Regions from separate parts of the Priestia sp. TSO9 genome, predicted to be linked through region 4. Evidence: riboswitches for the same ligand, from Rfam matches in the RefSeq annotation. Region 4 holds a riboswitch; each other region holds the start of a gene.
What was found. A riboswitch is a leader RNA that binds a small molecule or an ion and turns the genes downstream of it on or off. The one in region 4 is predicted to bind cyclic di-AMP.
Positions count from the first base shown of each region.

Region 1: linked by a shared signal. The riboswitch ahead of LJC66_RS20805 (APC family permease) and the one ahead of kdpF (K(+)-transporting ATPase subunit F) in region 4 are both predicted to bind cyclic di-AMP.
Region 2: linked by a shared signal. The riboswitch ahead of LJC66_RS02085 (glutamate/proton symporter GltT) and the one ahead of kdpF (K(+)-transporting ATPase subunit F) in region 4 are both predicted to bind cyclic di-AMP.
Region 3: linked by a shared signal. The riboswitch ahead of LJC66_RS20530 (dicarboxylate/amino acid:cation symporter) and the one ahead of kdpF (K(+)-transporting ATPase subunit F) in region 4 are both predicted to bind cyclic di-AMP.

Region 1 is NZ_JAJEKD010000015.1:1,077,446-1,082,195, reverse strand. It holds gene glnA (type I glutamate--ammonia ligase) at 1-176, shown strand, start outside; gene LJC66_RS20810 (N-acetylmuramoyl-L-alanine amidase) at 908-1,954, shown strand; cyclic di-AMP (ydaO/yuaA leader) riboswitch at 2,146-2,286, shown strand; gene LJC66_RS20805 (APC family permease) at 2,449-4,275, shown strand; gene LJC66_RS20800 (cation diffusion facilitator family transporter) at 4,385-4,750, shown strand, end outside.
Region 2 is NZ_JAJEKD010000007.1:14,164-18,913, forward strand. It holds gene LJC66_RS02075 (hypothetical protein) at 1-121, opposite strand, end outside; gene LJC66_RS02080 (undecaprenyl-diphosphate phosphatase) at 580-1,404, shown strand; cyclic di-AMP (ydaO/yuaA leader) riboswitch at 1,678-1,817, shown strand; gene LJC66_RS02085 (glutamate/proton symporter GltT) at 1,924-3,183, shown strand; gene ytvI (sporulation integral membrane protein YtvI) at 3,397-4,428, shown strand; gene LJC66_RS02095 (DedA family protein) at 4,592-4,750, shown strand, end outside.
Region 3 is NZ_JAJEKD010000015.1:1,020,095-1,024,844, reverse strand. It holds gene LJC66_RS20535 (NAD(P)/FAD-dependent oxidoreductase) at 1-735, shown strand, start outside; cyclic di-AMP (ydaO/yuaA leader) riboswitch at 1,340-1,494, shown strand; gene LJC66_RS20530 (dicarboxylate/amino acid:cation symporter) at 1,675-2,910, shown strand; gene LJC66_RS20525 (aspartate aminotransferase family protein) at 3,019-4,368, shown strand; gene LJC66_RS20520 (CoA transferase subunit A) at 4,369-4,750, shown strand, end outside.
Region 4 is NZ_JAJEKD010000015.1:259,347-264,096, reverse strand. It holds gene LJC66_RS16095 (putative quinol monooxygenase) at 1-10, opposite strand, end outside; gene LJC66_RS16090 (ArsR/SmtB family transcription factor) at 215-529, shown strand; gene LJC66_RS16085 (CHY zinc finger protein) at 549-884, opposite strand; gene LJC66_RS16080 (undecaprenyldiphospho-muramoylpentapeptide beta-N-acetylglucosaminyltransferase) at 1,062-2,129, shown strand; cyclic di-AMP (ydaO/yuaA leader) riboswitch at 2,288-2,430, shown strand; gene LJC66_RS16075 (hypothetical protein) at 2,503-2,640, shown strand; cyclic di-AMP (ydaO/yuaA leader) riboswitch at 2,656-2,796, shown strand; gene kdpF (K(+)-transporting ATPase subunit F) at 3,178-3,258, shown strand; gene kdpA (potassium-transporting ATPase subunit KdpA) at 3,283-4,750, shown strand, end outside.

The DNA.
Region 1 (4,750 bases), 820 kb from region 4:
ATTTACCTGCAACATTAGCTCAAGCTTTAGATAGCTTCCAATCAAACGAAGTTATGGTTTCTGCATTAGGTGAACACTTAGCAGAGCACTTCGTTGAAGCGAAAGAAATCGAATGGGATATGTTCCGTACACAAGTTCATCCTTGGGAACGTGACCAATACATGAGCCAATATTAATTCTTAAAGGTCCGAGAGATCGTTTATACGTTCTCTCGGACTTTTTTGTTTTCAAAATGAATAACATTGCGCATATTAAATATTGAACTAAACTGTTCATAAAATAAGTATAGCTGCCTGTCGTACAATTTACGGAAGGCTTTTTGTTGTTTTGTTATATACAGGAAAGAATTTGGTTATATGAATTAAAAAGGATAAGCTTTTTGTCTCATTGAATCTATATGTAAAAGTAGTGTATAACAGATAGAGAGATTGTTTATGTGTTCACTCTGCACTTCAGTATAACTTCAGAGAATTTTCAGCCAGTCGTAGTGTCATTAGAAAATACTGTTGGAGAGGAATGGAATGAAAATGCAAGAAGGAAATTTTTTTAAAGGTTTAGTAATAGGCATATTAATAAGCATTCCAATTTGGATTATTCTCATTGTTATAGGCGTTCTGCTTTTTAAATAGGCCCGTTCTCATAATAGAATAGACAAAACTTTCCTTTTAGTGTATACTTCAAATGAAAATGATAATTATTATCATTTAATCAACGAATCAACACTCTGCATATAGCTGTCACTCCTTGAGAGCTATCCCTATTTATTTAATATTCTGTCTACAACGCAGAATAAACCGCTGCCTTTGAGTAGCGGTTCTTTTTTTTAGTAATTTTCTACTTAGTAGGCTAGTATACGTAGCACTTATTGACCTCATGCATATGTTAGCAATAAGGAGGGACAAGTAATATGAAAAAAATCTATCTTGACGCAGGACATGGTGGGGCAGATGCAGGAGCAGTTGGAGCGAACGGACTGTATGAAAAAAACTTAGTTTTAAAAATTCAACAATATTTAATAAGCTATTTAAATAGCACGTACAGTGATTTTACGATTAAAACCACTCGTACCACAGATGTTTTTTTATCGTTATCTCAGCGCGCTTCTCAAGCTAATTCGTGGGGCGCAGATGCATTTATGTCTATTCACGTAAATGCTGGTGGAGGAACGGGGTACGAAGATTATGTTTATAGAAGCGCTAGCAATGCCAGCAAAACGTTTCAATCGATTGTCCACGGCCAAGTACAGCCAGCGCTGCTGGCGTATAATCATCCGAATCGCGGTCGGAAATCAGCCAATTATGCGGTGCTTCGCTTAACAAATATGCCGGCAGTACTCACTGAAATAGCCTTTATTGATAACCGCACAGATGCAGCACTTCTTCAAAATGAAGCTTTTTTAAAAAGTATGGGTGAATCGTATGCAAAAGGAATTGCCGTCTATTTGAATTTACCTCGTCGTGCAGTTCCAAACCCAAATCCAACACCAACACCGAATCCATCGCCTTCTGAACCGGGTACAAAAACGTATACGATCAAGCAAGGAGATACGCTTTACAGTATTGCACAGAAGTACAGCATAACAGTGCAAGCGCTTCAAGAAGCCAATACAGGGCTTTCTGATCCTCTCACACTACAGGTTGGAAAAACAATTGTTATTCCTTCAGGGACTTCACCAAACCCATCTCCAACACCGTCACCAACTCCACCTTCGGAACAATATCCGCTTCCAAATGGAATTTTAAAACAAGGTGATTCTGGAGAAGCTGTGAAGCAGCTCCAAAAAGCATTAAACGCGGTGAATTTTAAAGTAGGATCAGTAGACGGAATATATGGAGTTCAAACGAAAGATGCAGTAAGGCGTTTTCAGCTTGTGTATCTTCCTTATGATGTGGATGGCATTTATGGTCCTCAAACAAAAAACAAGCTAGCAGCCGTTTTAAAAGCAAAAAGTTAAAGCAAAAAGGTCTTCTGAAAGCGGGCAGAAGGCCTTTTGTTTTGCTGTTAAAAGCGCCTTAAGTACTATTTTATGGTTTACGTAAAATAATGCTTTACAAACCATTTGTACGGGAGTATATTATCTAAGAACAAAGGATAGTTATGAAAGAAACATGTTATTGATCATACCCTTTAACCGAAAATTATATTGACCTGTTATCGCTTAATTCGTCAGAAGTGGGGGACCCAAATTTGTGCATTGTCACTTGGGGTGAATCCTTTTTTAAAGGTAGGGCTACTCTCATAGCCCGAATCCGACAGCTAACCCCATAAGCGTTTTGGAGAGGAGGTTTAAGCTGTGTAAAAACGCTGAGAACCCTTAGTGTTTTTTTTGTGCGCTTTTTTAACATAAAAAGGTATTTTTTAGGAATAATAGCACTTATTCATGAACTTGTAACGGCGCTTAGCAATGGACAGTAAATAGTAGCTAAGCGATCATCGGAGGGAAATTACGTGAACTATTCAGTTCTCAAAAGATTATTGATTGGAAAGCCGCTCAAAACAAAAGAGTTAGGCGATCAAAAGCTTAGTAAGCTTAAAGCACTGGCTATTTTATCATCAGATGCCTTATCTTCAGTGGCTTATGGAACAGAACAAATTTTGATTGTACTTGCAACAGTCGGCGTTCTTGCCTATTGGTATTCGATTCCAATTGCGATTGGGGTATTGGTGCTGCTGACGGCTTTAATTCTTTCATACCGTCAAATTATTTATGCGTATCCGCAAGGCGGAGGAGCTTATATTGTTTCCAAAACCAATTTAGGAGAAAATCCCGGGCTTATCGCTGGGGGATCACTGTTGGTAGATTATATTTTAACAGTTGCTGTGAGTGTTTCAGCAGGAACCGATGCTTTAACTTCGGCTTTTCCAACGCTGCATCATTACAATGTAGTAATTGCGTGTTTGCTGGTGATTTTTATTACCGTCTTAAACTTACGTGGTGTAACAGAATCCGCTTCTGTATTAGCTTATCCGGTTTATTTATTTGTTATTGCTCTTATTTTGTTAATAGCGGTAGGCTTGTTTAAAATAGCGACAGGTCAAGTTTCACCTGAGCTGCATCCCTCTCTCGGTACAGTAGTGCCAGGTATTAGTTTGTTTTTATTATTAAAAGCTTTTTCGTCAGGCTGTTCGGCATTGACAGGTGTAGAAGCCATTTCAAATGCAGTGCCTAACTTTAAAGAGCCAGGTGCAAAAAATGCTGTTCATACATTAATGCTGATGGGCGGTATTTTAGCCGTTTTATTTTCTGGCATCACGTTTTTAGCTTATTGGCTTGGCATTTCTCCAAAAGCAGATGAAACGGTTGTATCACAAATTGCATCGAGTGTGTTTGGACGAAATGGATTTTATTATTTTATTCAAGGCACAACAGCTCTAATTCTAGTGCTAGCGGCGAATACGGGGTTTTCAGCTTTCCCTTTGCTGGCTGTCAACTTATCGTCTGATAAATACATGCCAAGAATGTTTCAAATTCGTGGCGATCGATTAGGCTATTCAAATGGAATTGTGACCCTTGGAATTGCTTCTATTGTCTTAATTGTAGCTTTTAAAGGAGCGACTGAACAATTAATTCCTCTTTATGCAGTCGGGGTGTTTATTCCATTTACGCTTTCTCAAACAGGGATGATTGTCAAATGGGTTAGAGAAAAGCCCGCCGGCTGGCAAGGGAAGCTAGCTATTAACTTAATTGGGGCCCTCATTACCTTAACGGTGCTAATCATTTTGTTTACAACGAAGTTTTCACAAGTATGGTCCGTGCTCATTTTCTTGCCGGTTATTGTCTATATTTTTCATCGCATTCATACGCATTATGAAGCGGTAGGAGAGCAGCTTCGCATTAAGCAAGGAGAAAAGATTGGAAAGCTTGAAGGAAATGTGGTCATTGTTCCTGTAGCAGGAATGACAAAGGTAGTAGAAAATTCATTAAATTATGCACGAACGATTGGCGATACCGTTATTGCAGTGCACGTGGCCTTTGATCGAGAAAGCGAAAAGAGAATGGAAGAGAAGTGGGAGAAGTGGCAGCCTGATATTCGTATTGTTACGTTTCATTCTCAATACCGCAGCTTAGTGCGGCCGCTGTTTCGATTCATCGATATGGCCGAGGAAAAAGCGCGGGAAAACAATATGGCCATTACGGTCGTTATTCCGCAATTCATTACGAAAAAAAGCTGGCAAAATATCCTTCACAATCAGTCCAGTCTGTTGTTAAAAGCACATTTGCTTTACCGTAAAAATGTAATTGTTACAACTGTACCGTACCGTTTTAAAAAATAATGAAACATGACTAAAAACCTCCAACTTGTATGTTGGAGGTTTTTAATTTTTAAATTCACATACACTAACCGTAATCGAATCTCATCAAAGGCGCAAACGGAGGGATTGTATGAGTGAATTAATTAAATTGTTGCGAAAAGGAAATAAATCGGCCATGATGGCCGCTATAGTGAATACCATTATTTCCATTATTAAAGGAATTGCTTTCGCTTTAACAGGGAATGTAGCGATGTTTGCTGAAACGATGCACAGCTTAGGAGATGCAGCTAATCAGTTTTTTGTCTTTATAGGTTCGGCATTAAGTAAAAAAGCCCCGACCAAACGCTTTCCAAATGGTTTCGGCCGATTGGTTAATCTTGTTCTATTAGGAGCGGTTCTTGTAGTAGGGATTATGGCGTTTGAAACGATTAAAGAAGGATATCACCATATTCTTCATCCAACGAAGTCTTCAGGCTTTATTTTAAATATTACAGTA
Region 2 (4,750 bases), on a different contig from region 4:
ATCCAATAAAAAGAGGAGTATAACTAAAGCCCATAACAATCCCCGCGCCAATTAAAGGAATTCCAAGCAAGGCTTCATACCCAGCAGTCACCCATTTCATTGTACGTACATTTCCATTCATAGTAAAAAGCCTCCTAAAAAAGATACTACTATAATACGAGTAAAGAGAGAAAAAAGTTTCAAATTACTTAGGGGATATGCCGTATAAGCAAGCACTAGTTGATTAAAATGATAGATGACAGTAAAGGGGATGGAAAAAACATAATGATTTAGTCATTTTTGTACACTAAAGAAAAATAGTCTAGATGATTCATTTTTAGCTAAGGGACCGGAATTTATACCGAACATAGTGACTGCTTTCTAAAATAAATAAAAGCTGATATCGTGTTTTTTGGTTCTAGCATGTAAGGTTTTTATTACAAATTATTAAAGATTCTTATCTTTTTGCAAATACACATTGTATTTCATAGTTTTAACAATTATGATAAAAAAGCAAGTGTCAAAATAGGAAAATAGTTGAGCATGTAAAACGAAGCGATAAGCTTATTAATTTGAAAGAAAGGCAAGGTATATAGCTTTATGTGGGAAATTATTGTAGCAATCATTTTAGGGATTGTAGAAGGTTTAACAGAGTTTGCTCCTGTTTCGTCAACTGGGCATATGATTATTGTGGATGACCTGTGGTTAAATTCAAAAGAATTATTTTCATCTCCAGTAGCTAATACATTTAAAATTGTTATTCAGCTAGGGTCGATCTTAGCAGTAGTTGTTATTTTTAAAGATCGTTTTATTAATTTATTAGGATTGGGAAAAAAACCAGCTGCTCCAATTGGACCGACAAATCGCTTGAATTTAATGCAGGTAATTGTTGGTCTGTTACCCGCAGGAGTGTTAGGACTTTTGTTTGATGATTACATTGATGAACATTTGTTTTCTTTAAATACGGTGCTAATTGGCTTAGTAGTCGGAGCTGTATTAATGATTCTAGCAGATTTGTTTGGACCTAAACGTCCGCGTGTAGAGACGGTGGACCAAATGTCTTATGGACAAGCACTGGGTATAGGACTGTTTCAATGTATTGCTCTTTGGCCAGGTTTTTCTCGTTCAGGCTCAACGATTTCAGGAGGGGTTCTTCTTGGAATGAGCCATAAGGCAGCCGCAGATTTTACATTTATTATGGCAGTGCCAATCATGGCAGGAGCAAGCGGACTTTCATTGATTAAAAACTGGCAGTACTTCACATCAGATGCACTACCGTTTTTTATTGCCGGTTTTATCAGCGCCTTTATTTTTGCGCTAGTATCCATTCGTTTTTTCCTAAAATTAATTAATCGCATCAAATTAGTGCCATTTGCAATTTATCGAATTGTTTTAGCAGCTATTCTATATTTTGTATTTTTATAAAATAAATACGGGTGTTCTTTAGTCCCTTAAACTTCTAATAGAGACTCAAAGAGCAAGAAAAAGCTATTGCAATGTTGCAATAGCTTTTTTGCATAAATATATATTATCGCCTTTTGAAAGCGTTTTATAAACATAGGTATTGACAAAACGTGTCGAAAAATAGTAAATTAATATTTGTGCAGTATAAAGTTAAGTAAAAGTAAGACTTCTGTTTAGTTTTATTGACTGTAAAAAACGTATGACAACGTATAGATCGTTTTAATTTTATAAAAACTGAATAATAAGCTTAATCGTATAGAGCGGGGGAATCATTATCGGCAGTAAAGCTGCCTTGGGGTGAATCCTTACAAAAGGTAGGAAACTCTCAATTCCGAATCCGACAGTTAACCCCGTTTGCTTTATTGAGAGAAAGAGCCCAAAATAGCGTAAGTAAAAGGCTGTTCTTTCTTAAGAATAGTCTTTTTTTGTTTTTTCAGAAAAGTATATACAAATGTCATACATCTTTGGGGAGGTACATCTATGAAAAAAATTCGTTTTGGTTTGGCTACGCAGATTTTTACCGGATTGATCCTCGGTGTTCTTGTAGGGGTAATTTGGTTTAACGATCCGCGTGTAGTAACATACCTACAGCCGCTAGGAGACCTATTTTTAAGATTAATTAAGATGATTGTTATTCCAATTGTTATCTCAAGCTTAGTCGTTGGAGTGGCAGGAGCAGGGAGCGGTAAACAGGTCGGAAAGCTCGGCGTTAAAACCATTCTCTATTTTGAAATTATTACGACTTTTGCAATTGTAATCGGTGTATTGATTGCTAATATTTTTCATCCTGGGCAAGGTGTAGACATTCATTCAGCACAGAAGAGTGATATTTCACAATACGTTGAAACATCCGAACAGCAAGAAGGAAAGTCAGTGGCTGAAACTTTCTTACACATTGTTCCGACAAACTTTTTCCAGTCAATTGTTGAAGGAGACATGCTAGCAATTATCTTCTTTACAGTGTTATTTGCACTTGGAGTAGCGGCAATTGGGGAAAGAGGAAAGCCAGTTGTACAATTCTTCGACGGCGTTTCTCACGCAATGTTTCACGTGGTAAACCTTGTAATGAAAGTGGCGCCAATTGGTGTATTTGCTTTAATTGGTGTAACAGTTTCAAAATTCGGCTTAGAGTCACTCCTTTCATTAGGAAAGCTTGTTATCTTAGTTTACTTAGCGTTAATTTTCTTCCTACTTGTTGTATTAGGAGGAATTGCGAAATGGGCAGGAATTAACATTTTCCACTTATTCCGCTATATGAAAGATGAACTGTTGTTAGCATACAGTACATCTAGTTCTGAGACAGTTCTTCCGCGTATTATGGAAAAACTTGAAAAGATGGGCTGTCCGAAAGCTATCGTATCGTTCGTTGTACCAATTGGTTATACATTTAACCTGGATGGTTCCGTTCTTTATCAAGCAATTGCAGCGTTATTCTTAGCGCAAGTGTATGGTATTGATTTAACGATCGTTCAACAGCTGACGCTCATTCTTGTATTGATGGTTACATCTAAAGGAATGGCTGCAGTGCCAGGAACATCATTTGTTGTATTACTAGCTACTCTTGGAACAATCGGTGTTCCCGCAGAAGGATTAGCCTTCATCGCCGGAGTAGACAGAATCATGGATATGGCACGTACGGTTGTTAACTTAGTAGGAAACACACTAGCAGCAATTGTAATGTCTAAATCAGAAGGCAAATTTGACCCTAAAAAAGGTACAGAGGTCATGAGGGCCGGCTAATTTATAAATTAAAAAGCTACTTATTCTATTCAAAAAATTAGAATAAGTAGCTTTTTTCATAATAATTCCTTTATTATTATGGGAATTGACCCTATAATATGTAACATCAGGTATAAAAATATCCAAATTTTATTCTTACATAAAAGCAGTCACTGGTTCCTTTCTTTATCAGTAAATATAGAGATAGCTTAGCTAGTAGGGGGATAGTAGAGTATGTGGAAAAAGCGAATATGGGTCATCGCCTCGATAGTAATCGTATGTTTGTTAATCCCTTACAGTTTACCGATTGTGTTTGCTTTATTAACAGCATTAGCGCTTGAGGGTATTGTTCAGAAATTGCATCAATCTTTTAAAATGAAGAGAGTCTATGCAGTGCTTATGACCTTCATTTTATATGTTGTTTCGCTCATACTTATTGGATTTTTTATTGTTCGGACAATCGTTACGCAAGTGGTTGCTCTTTCAAAAATAGCGCCTTCCTTTGTAAAAGAAATCTATGAAACCGCGATTTATCCAACTATTATTAAGTGGAAATACTATTCAAACGCTCTTCCTACAGAAGTGATTTCTTCTATTGAGCGCACGCTTGAAAAGACCGTAAATTCATTAGATTCTCTATTAAAAAGTACCGTAGAAATCATCATTAGCTTTGCCGCTACTGTTCCTGGGTTTCTATTAGAGTTTCTTATTTATTTAGTAGCGCTTGTATTTATCAGCCTTGAGCTGCCTGCTATTAAAAATAAAATTAAGTCATTTTTAACAGAAGAAACGAAATATAAGCTACAAGTTGTCATCACTCAGCTTATCCAAGCGGGGGTTGGTTTTATCAAGGCACAAATTATCTTAAGTGTCATGACGTTTGTAATGGCTTATGTAGGGCTTTGGCTATTAGATGTTCCGTATACCGCGCTGCTTAGTTTATTAATTGTAATTGTCGATATCTTACCAATCCTTGGGACAGGCTCGGTGCTCGTTCCATGGGGAATTTTTGCTCTTACTCAAGGGCATGATTCACTTGCAATCGGCTTATTTATTCTATTTGGAGTCATTACGGTAGTAAGACGTGTAGTAGAACCAAAAGTATTTTCTACAAATATGGGTATTTCACCTTTGGCTGCACTAGTTAGTTTGTACATTGGATTTAAACTTTTAGGTTTTGTCGGATTATTTTTAGGACCGGCTTTAGTTATTTTATATGATGCTCTTCGTAAAGTAGGTATTATTCAAATTAACTTTAAACTATAAAAGCGCTGGATAAAACTAGCGCTTTTTTTTTTTATTGAAACTTTTGTAGTACGTCATACGTAAAGAGGGAAAGGAAAAAACTATGCCGCGTTGATTTTTATCTATCAATCGGCTAAATTCTAGTTTTGCAGTCTTAGATTTAATGACATGAGGAGGAGAATTTTTGTTAGAGTCGGTTTTACTTTCTTTAATTGAAGCGCTAAAACAGCTCTCTTATTTTGGCGTAATTTTAGCATTAACGTTTGAATTTGTCCCGGCAGAGCTTGTTTTACCTTTAGTGGGATATTGGGTGTATCAAGGTGATATGAACTTGTATCTGGCT
Region 3 (4,750 bases), 760 kb from region 4:
ATCGGCGTTCGAGTAGAAACATCCAACGTTGTTATGGAAGAAATCAACAAGCACTTGTACGAAGGGAAATTCATTTACAATACGTCCGTAGGTACAAGAGTCAGAACGTTTTGCAGCAATCCTTCAGGACATGTGGTAGTAGAGAATCATTCAGGTATTATGTTAGCAAATGGACACGCATACAAAGATCCGAAGCTTGGAAGTCAAAATACGAACTTTGCGCTGCTTGTTTCTCATAAATTTTCGGATCCATTTGATCAGCCGAACGAATATGCGCACGAAGTATCAAGATTAGCTAATATGCTGTCAAACGGGGGCTTAGTTGTTCAAAAGTATGGAGATATTTTAAAGGGCCGTCGTTCAACAGCGACTCGAATTAAAGAGGGCTTTTTAGAACCAACGTTAAAAGAAGCTGTACCGGGTGACTTAGGCTTAGTGCTTCCTTACAATACGATGAAAAGCTTAATTGAAATGACAGAAGCACTGGATCATGTAACGCCTGGGTTAGCATCTGAACATACGCTGTTTTACGGTGTGGAAGCGAAATTTTACTCAGCCCGCCCGAAGTTAAATGATAAGTTTGAAACTGAAATTTCCGGTTTATACGTGGGAGGAGACGGAGCTGGTATTACGCGAGGACTCGCGCAGGCAAGTGCGTGCGGTGTGTGGGTAGCGCGTGACATTGTTGAAAAATTAAAGAATTGCAAAGCAAGTTCTGAACCTGTTACTGTATAAGAAAAAGAGGCCGTCACGGCCTCTTTTTTTATATGTGTTAAATAACGAGAGGGAATAAGTAAAAAGTAAAGAACTTGTACCGCTCCAAATCCGATAGTTTTATATGATAATTACCCGCTCCTTTTTTAAAAGGTATTACGGGATCCATATTTCTATCGTGAGCAGAATTAAATAGAATAAGGCGAATTGACAATGTCCATTTATTTCTATCAACAAATTCAGTGAAATTTTAGAGAATTTATATCAAGCAATACAAGAATAAAATCAACAGTTGGAAAGAGTTATTTTTTGATGAGTAAAATATTTATGAAAGCAGTAAAGTACGTGGATGTTAGAATAATTATGCAAGTTTATGAATATAATTTAATGAGAAGAAAGTTCACTTTACAAACTATTTTTTGAATTAATTTTTTATCCATTAGATTTTAAGTCTTGTTAAATAACTATTTGTGGTTTATTAAAATATGATGTAAATATTTTAAAATATAACAATTCTCAACTTTTTATGATAAAATCATGCATTATTTTTGAATAAAAACTTGACAGAAACATATAAAATGAATTTTAATTAAAGTAAGAATTATTATCATGCAAAAATATTAAAGAAAATTATTTGCTTAATCTCTTTTGTTTTATAAGAGAACGGGGGACCCATATTTGTGCGTAGTGTACTTGGGGTGAATCTTGAATGAATCAAGTAGGGTAACTCACGTACCCGAATCCGACAGCTAACTCCGTCAGCATTCAGTGAGGGAATAACAGGTCTATGAAACCATGATATTCTCATGGTTTTTTGTATAGATAAAAATATTCCTAAACTATTAATCTGAAAATTTTTAATATATTGTATATTTTGAGTGTTATCGTTCTCAATGCATGGTAAAATAAGTATGGTAGTTAGAATCATTCTAATATAATTTATTTACGGGAGGTAAATCTATGAAGCTATCGACAAAGATTATTATCGCGCTAATTGCTGGTGCTGTTGTAGGAGTGTTGATCAATGCTTTTGCTCCAAGTGCTTTTGCTCCGCTGGACAAGTACTTGTTTACACCGCTTGGCCAAATTTTCTTAAGCTTAATTAAAATGCTTGTTGTACCAATTGTGTTTTTCTCTATCACGTTAGGTGTAGCAGGTTTAGGAGATCCTAAAAAACTAGGAAGAATCGGGGCTAAAACAGTTTCCTACTTCCTAGTTACAACAACCGTTGCTATTATTATTGGTTTAATTTTAGCGTATGCAATTAAACCGGGTACGTTTGGATCTTTTGATACAAAAAACGCTTCTTTTGAAGCCGAAAAAGCACCGCCTGTTGGAGAGACATTCTTAAATATGATTCCAGTCAACCCAATTCAAGCGATGGCTGAAGGGAATATGCTTCAACTTATCGTTTTCTCTATCTTTATCGGTTTTGGTATTACGATGCTTGGAAGTAAAACAAAAGGGCTTTACAATTTACTCGAGCAAGGCAATGAATTGATGATGTATCTTGTAAATCTAGTGATGAAGTTTGCTCCTTACGGAACGTTTGGGCTTCTTGCAACCGCGGTTGGAAGTCAAGGCTGGGAGGCAATTAAAGCGATGGGGCTGTACATGATTGTAGTCGTGCTCGCACTGTTTATCCATTCGATCGTAACATATGGGGGATCAGTCGCTCTTATGGCCAGACGTAACCCTATTGAATTTTTTAAAGGTTTTGCTCCTGCGATGACAGTTGGATTCAGTACATCAAGCAGTAATGCAACGCTTCCGATTTCAATGAATGTGGCTCAAAAAAACCTTCGTGTCCCAGAGTCCATCAGCAGTTTTGTTCAGCCGTTAGGTGCTACCATTAACATGGATGGGACGGCAATTATGCAAGGTGTAGCGACTATTTTTATTGCACAAGTATACGGCGTTGACCTGTCGCTGGGTGCTCTTGTGACGGTTGTATTGACAGCGGTGCTTGCTAGTATTGGTACAGCAGGTGTGCCGGGAGTTGGTCTCATTATGCTAGCAATGGTATTGAGTTCGGTTGGCTTGCCTGTAGCAGGTATCGGATTGATTATTGGAATTGATCGCTTGCTTGACATGCTTCGTACATCTGTAAATATTACGGGAGACGCTGCGTGTGCCGTTATTGTGGCTGAGTCAGAAGCAAAGCGTATCGATAAATCTGTAACGCAATCAGCTTAATAAGCGTAAAAGCTCTAGCTATATGCTAGGGCTTTTTTTATTGGCAAGAAACTCTTCGTTTCAGCATACAGTTTAATAAGAGTGTATGTTTGAAAGGAGAGTGCGGAAATGAATAAAACTCATGTAATAAAGCCGCTGCTCGACGACGACTACCCAGTTATTTCATATGGAAAAGGAATTTATTTGTACGACCAAGATGGAAAAAGGTACATAGATGCTTCGTCGGGGGCAGTTACAGCAAGTATCGGACACGGCGTAAAAGAAATCATTGATGCGATGACCGATCAGGCACAGAAAGTTGCGTTTGTATATCGGTCGCAGTTTACAAGTGATCCAACAGAAGCCTTAGCTAAGAAACTATGTGAATTAAGCAGCAATCATTTCCAGTGGAGCTTTTTTGTTAACAGCGGGACAGAAGCGACTGAAACGGCTATGAAAACGGCAATTCAGCATTTTCAAGAGCAAGGAAAGCCAACCAAAACAAAGGTTTTGTCACGCTGGATGAGCTATCACGGTATTACAATAGGAGCTCTGTCTATGTCAGGGCACGTTGGAAGACGAAAACGCTTCTCGTCGTTGCTTGAAGATTATCCTTCGGTTTCACCTCCTTATTGCTATCGATGTCCGTTTCATCAAACCTATCCATCCTGTAATCTTGCTTGTGCACACGAATTGGAAACAGTTATCAAACGAACCGGCCCTGAACATATTGCTGCTTTTATTACAGAGCCCATTGTAGGAGCAGCCGGAGCAGCGCTTACACCTCCTCCCGGTTATTATGAAGTGATAAGAGAAATTTGCGATAAATATGATGTGTTATGGATTGCGGATGAAGTCATGACTGGAGTTGGGCGTACAGGCGTGATGTTTGCGTATGAGCACTGGGGAGTTAAACCAGACATCATGACGCTTGGAAAAGGAGTGGGAGCAGGATATACACCAATAGCCGTTACGTTGGCTAGCAGCAAAACGATTGAACCTATCATGAACGGATCCAAATTAATTATGAGCGGACATACGCTAAGCGCTAATCCGCTGTCATCCGCTGTAGGAATAGCTGTTTTAACCTATATTGAAAAGCATGATCTTGTTCAAGAAGTAGCGCTGAAAGGAGACTATTTAGTAGGGGAATTGAAGAAGCTTCAACTTCTTTACCCTATCATTGGTGATATACGTGGCAAAGGCTTACTAGTTGGTCTTGAGCTTGTGCAAAATCCAAAGACGAAGGAGCCTTTTTCATCTTCGGAAAATATGACGGCGCGCGTAATAAGTAAAGCCCAAAAAAATGGTCTTCTCCTTTATCCTTCACAAGCAGGAACAGACGGAGTCGAAGGAGACGGTGTTATTATTGCGCCACCATTTACGATTACTCATCGTCAGCTTGATGAAGCGGTCGATCTGCTTTCGAAAACATTGCATGAAGTGCAAAATGAAAAACAGAGAAATGAGGTGAAATGAGTGACAAAGGTCGAAAACTCATTTCAAAAGATGACAACTGTGGAACAAGCGATTGAATACGTAGATCATGCGGCTACGCTGATGATAGGAGGATTTGGAGGAGTAGGCAGCCCACCTTCTCTCATTGATGGTCTGATTGAAAGCGGAAAATCAAATTTTACATTGATATGTAATGATTCAGGCTTTCCTCATATTGGTGCGGGAAAATTGGTAAGCCAAGGAAGAATTCAAAAGCTGATCGCTTCTCATATTGGATCGAACCCAGTGGCTGGAACGCTGATGACGGAAGAAAAGCTAAAAGTTGAGTTTTCTCCTCAAGGAACGCTTGCTGAACGGATTCGAGCGGGAGGAGTTGGAATCGGAGGAGTACTGATTGATGTAG
Region 4 (4,750 bases):
AATGAATCATGGGTGATTCCTCCTTTAATAATGATGGTGCTTTATATTATTTGTTTTGTTTTTAATCTTTCATTCAATTTATGATTAAAATGAAGATAAGTTCGAATATCATCGAACAATGAAACTATAACACCGATTAAATAACAGTGCAAGGAATTTAGTTCGAAAGTTATCGAACATTGATACACAAAAGAAGCTGTGTTATATTTTAAGCATGAGAAAACCTTATCAACCACCGAAATCTGAAATTAAATTAACGCCTATTTTACACGCGTTGAGTGATCCTAACCGGCTGCGAATTGTACAGTGTTTAGCGACAAGAAAGGAGCAGACCTGTTCGTATTATCAAAAATTAAATGTATCAAAATCAACGCTATCACATCATATTAAAGTACTTCGCGAAGCTGGAATTATCAAACTACGTATAGAAGGTACGCAGCACTATTATTCCTTGCGTTTAGAAGAACTTGAGGAATTGTTCCCAGGTCTGCTTCCTTCCATTATAAATATAGATGAGCAGTTATTTTAAAAGCTGAACTACGTTTTGTTCAGCTTTTTTGTTCAAAATAAATGTGTCCATGCAGGCTGCATCCGGGATTAAAAGAAGAACGACAGTGAGGGCAAGTCGAGTTACAGGTTAAATATTCATGAATTGATAACTCATGTTTACATACTCCGCAAAGAATAGCTTTTTCATTAAACATAGCTTTTGGCCACGTTTTAATATCATGATCAGCATGTCCGTTATGACATTGATAGCATGGATAATATGTATTACAGCAATAAAATTTTATTGCAATAATATCTTTATCCGTACGATAGTGCATGCAGCGCGTTTCGGAATCCACCGTATCACCTTTTACGACAGGTGCAGATTTGTTCATTATCATCACTCCCTATGAAAAGTATAGCATGCTTTTATACGCCTTATCATACATATGTAAAAAGAAAAATGCTATAATAAAACCATCGTTTTACATGTCAGATTGCATGCTAAAAAGATCAGATAAAAATTGATGTTAAAACAGATCAATTAAGTGAAGTAAAGAGAGGAAGAAAAAATGAGTAAGCAAGTTATCGTTTTTACCGGAGGCGGAACAGCTGGACACGTAACACCAAACATTGCCATTATGAAAGAATTAGACAGTGAAAAATGGGATATCCATTATGTCGGTTCTCACAATGGTATCGAGAAAGAATTAATTACAAAATTAAACGTTCCATATCATGCAATTTCAAGCGGTAAGCTACGTCGCTACGTAGATATGGAAAATGTAAAAGATGTATTTCGAGTAGCAAAAGGAGTTGGCGATGCACGTCGCGTGCTGAAAAAGTTAAAGCCTTCTCTTGTGTTTTCAAAAGGCGGTTTTGTCACAGTTCCTGTTGTAATGGCTGCTAAATCGTTAAACATTCCCGTGTTCATTCATGAAAGTGACTTAACACCGGGACTGGCAAATAAAATTGCGCAGAAATTTGCCACTAAAATTTTTACTTCTTTTGATGAAGCGGCAAACTATTTTCCAAAAGAAAAAGTGCAGGTTGTTGGTTCACCTATTCGAAAAGAATTATTTAGCGGAAGCGCAGCGAACGGGGAAAGCTGGCTTCGCTTTTATGATAAGCGCCCAATTTTAACGATTATGGGCGGAAGTTTAGGAGCACGCCGCATCAATGAAGTTGTTCGAGAATCCTTGCCTGAACTGCAAAAGAAATTTCAAATTGTACACCTGTGCGGAAAAGGCAATATTGATACAAGCCTTGAAAAAGAGTCGGGCTACCGTCAGTTAGAATATGTCAATGAACAGCTTCCAGATGTTCTAGCAGCGACTGATTATGTGATTACACGCGGCGGATCCAATGCCATATTTGAGTTTTTAGCCCTTCATAAACCGATGATGATTATTCCTTTATCAAAAGCACAAAGTCGAGGAGATCAAATTTTAAATGCACAGTCCTTTAAGAAAAAAGGCTACTGTATGGTTGTGGAAGAAGAACAGTTAACAAAAGAAGTGTTTTTGCGTGAAGTAAATGAACTTCAGCAGCAGGCAAGTACGATGAAGCGTACAATGCGTGAAGCAACAAAAACGGATGCCATTTCAATTCTTGTAAATGAAATTGAGAAAATGAGCTAAAAAAAGCGTTCTTATCGAGGAGATAAGAACGCTTTTTTTCTTTGAATCTATTATTTTAAAATAATGAATAAACAGCAAAAAATAAAGCTTTTAAAATTTCAAAAAATGTTGTTGACAGTAAATTTTAACAGGAGTAAGATTACTCTCATGAAACGTTCCACAGTGAAACGCTGAGTCTTTCCTGAAAGAGAGGGAAAGAGCGGAGGACCCAATTATTAGGGGTGAATCTCTTAACTGAGTAGGGTTACTTTCTTGACCCGAACCCGTCAGCTAACTTCGTAAGCGTTAAGAGAGAGGATGGTGTAATCGTGGTCGTTTTCTATAACAGCGGATAGCGCGTTCCTTTCAAAATATAGGTGAAAGGAGCGTCAAGATGCATCTATCTAAGCAAATGATTCAAATGATTGAATATCGCGCAATATGCGATCAGCAATCTTTTGATCTAGCAAACCGCTATTTGTCTACGTTGGCTAATCAAAGTATTAAACGCAGCAGTAAAAAACATAATTAAGCCTAAAAATTAAATAACAAATATACGCTTAATCAATTATGAGCGGGGGACCCAATATTTTGTACGTATGTACTAGGGGTGAATCTCTTAACTGAGTAGGGTTACTTCCATAACCCGAATCCGACAGCTAACTCCGTAAGCGTTTTGGGAGTAAAAAAATTCGTGTCGATCACGGCTTATTTGTCGTGCATTAAACCGCGGAAGAGGACTCTCTTCTGCGGTTTTTTTAATAAAAAAACAGGAGAGCAGGTTATGTCTGCACCGTAAAGAGGCTATAGTAGGGCTGTTAAAACGTGATTAACAATACGTGAGGAATAAACAATCAAAGATAACCTTTCGCAGCTAGCTCACTTGGGCGTGATGCTTTACGCACAGTAACAGTCACTAAGCTCAGACAATCATTGGTAGTAAGAAACAGTTAGGAGGGAGCAACTTGGATATGATCATGCTTGGAACGCTTGTCATATTAACAGCTGCTATGTACGGAATTATTTGCTGGTCGTCTCATGTAGTAGATGAAAGAGAGGAGAAGTGAACATGTCGTTCATTTTGCTAGGTATTTCAGTTCTCGTTTTAATTTATTTAGTATATGTACTGTTAAATCCAGAACATTTTTAATAAGCGGAGGAATAAAACGTGGGGATTTTTCTACTATCAGTTGCGCTGCTGCTTGTTTTTGTAGCGCTTATTGCAAAGCCCGTAGGTATTTATATAGCGAATGTGTTTTCAAACGATAAAAACACTAGCTTGGTAGGAAAGATAGAAACGGTGATGTTTAAAGCAGCAGGAATCAAAGGATACAATCAGACGTGGAAGCAATATGCACTTGCTCTCGTTTTGGCGAATACGTTTATGATTTTTGTGGTGTACATTATCTTCCGGTTTCAAGGGGTACTGCCGCTTAACCCAAGCCACATCAAAGGAATGGATCCGGCCCTTGCTTTTAACACGGCCATTAGTTTTATGACAAATACGAACTTGCAGCACTACAGCGGTGAATCAGGTTTGTCCTATTTCTCGCAGATGGCAGCCGTTGTATTTATGATGTTTGCTGCACCAGCAACGGCACTTGCAGCAGCAATCGCTTTTATTCGCGGGTTGGCAGGGAAGGAAATGGGAAACTTTTTTGTTGATTTTGTAAAGTCAATTACGCGTGTTTTACTTCCTATCGCTTTTATAACAGGCATTTTATTTATGTTTTTAGGTGTCCCTCAAACGTTAAGCGGAACGGTGACTGCCCATACATTAGAGGGGGCAACACAGCAAATAGAAAGGGGACCAGTTGCTTCTTTTCTTTCAATTAAAGAGCTAGGCAACAACGGAGGGGGGTTTTTTGGTGTTAATTCAGCCCATCCGTTTGAAAATCCTAACGCGTTAAGCAATGTATTACAAATCGTCCTTATGCTTTTATTGCCAACAGCACTTCCTTTTACGTACGGAAAAATGATCGGACAGCGTAAGCAAGGCCGCATCTTGTTTGTAGCGATGAGTATGCTGTTTATCGTTATTTTAAGCACAGCGTTTGTAACAGAGTGGGGCGGTAATCCAAGACTTGGTGCTTTTCACCTAAATGAAGCGAGCGGTTATATGGAAGGGAAAGAAGTCCGTTTTGGTGTCGGTATGTCAACTCTGTACGCCATCGTGACGACAGCAAGTGAAACAGGTGCAGTCAACACCATGCACGATACTCTTACGCCTCTTACCGGGTTATTGACGCTTGGAAATATGATGTTAAATACCGTATTTGGCGGTGTTGGAGCAGGGTTTATGAATGTGATGATGTACGTCATCATTGCCGTATTTTTATCAGGTTTAATGGTTGGCAGAACACCAGAATACGTAGGTAAAAAAATTGAAGGAAAAGAAATGAAGCTCATCGCCGTGACGCTTATTCTGCAGCCGCTGCTAATTTTAGGAGGAACAGCCGTAGCGCTCACTACTCATTTGGGAATAGAAGGTATATCAAACCCAGGCTTTCACGGCTTAAGTCAGGCACTGTATGAATTTACATCATCAGCAGCAAACAATGGATCTGGTTTTGAAGGACTAGGTGATGCAACGCCGTTTTGGAACATTTCTACGGCAATTGTTATGTATATTGGACGCTACT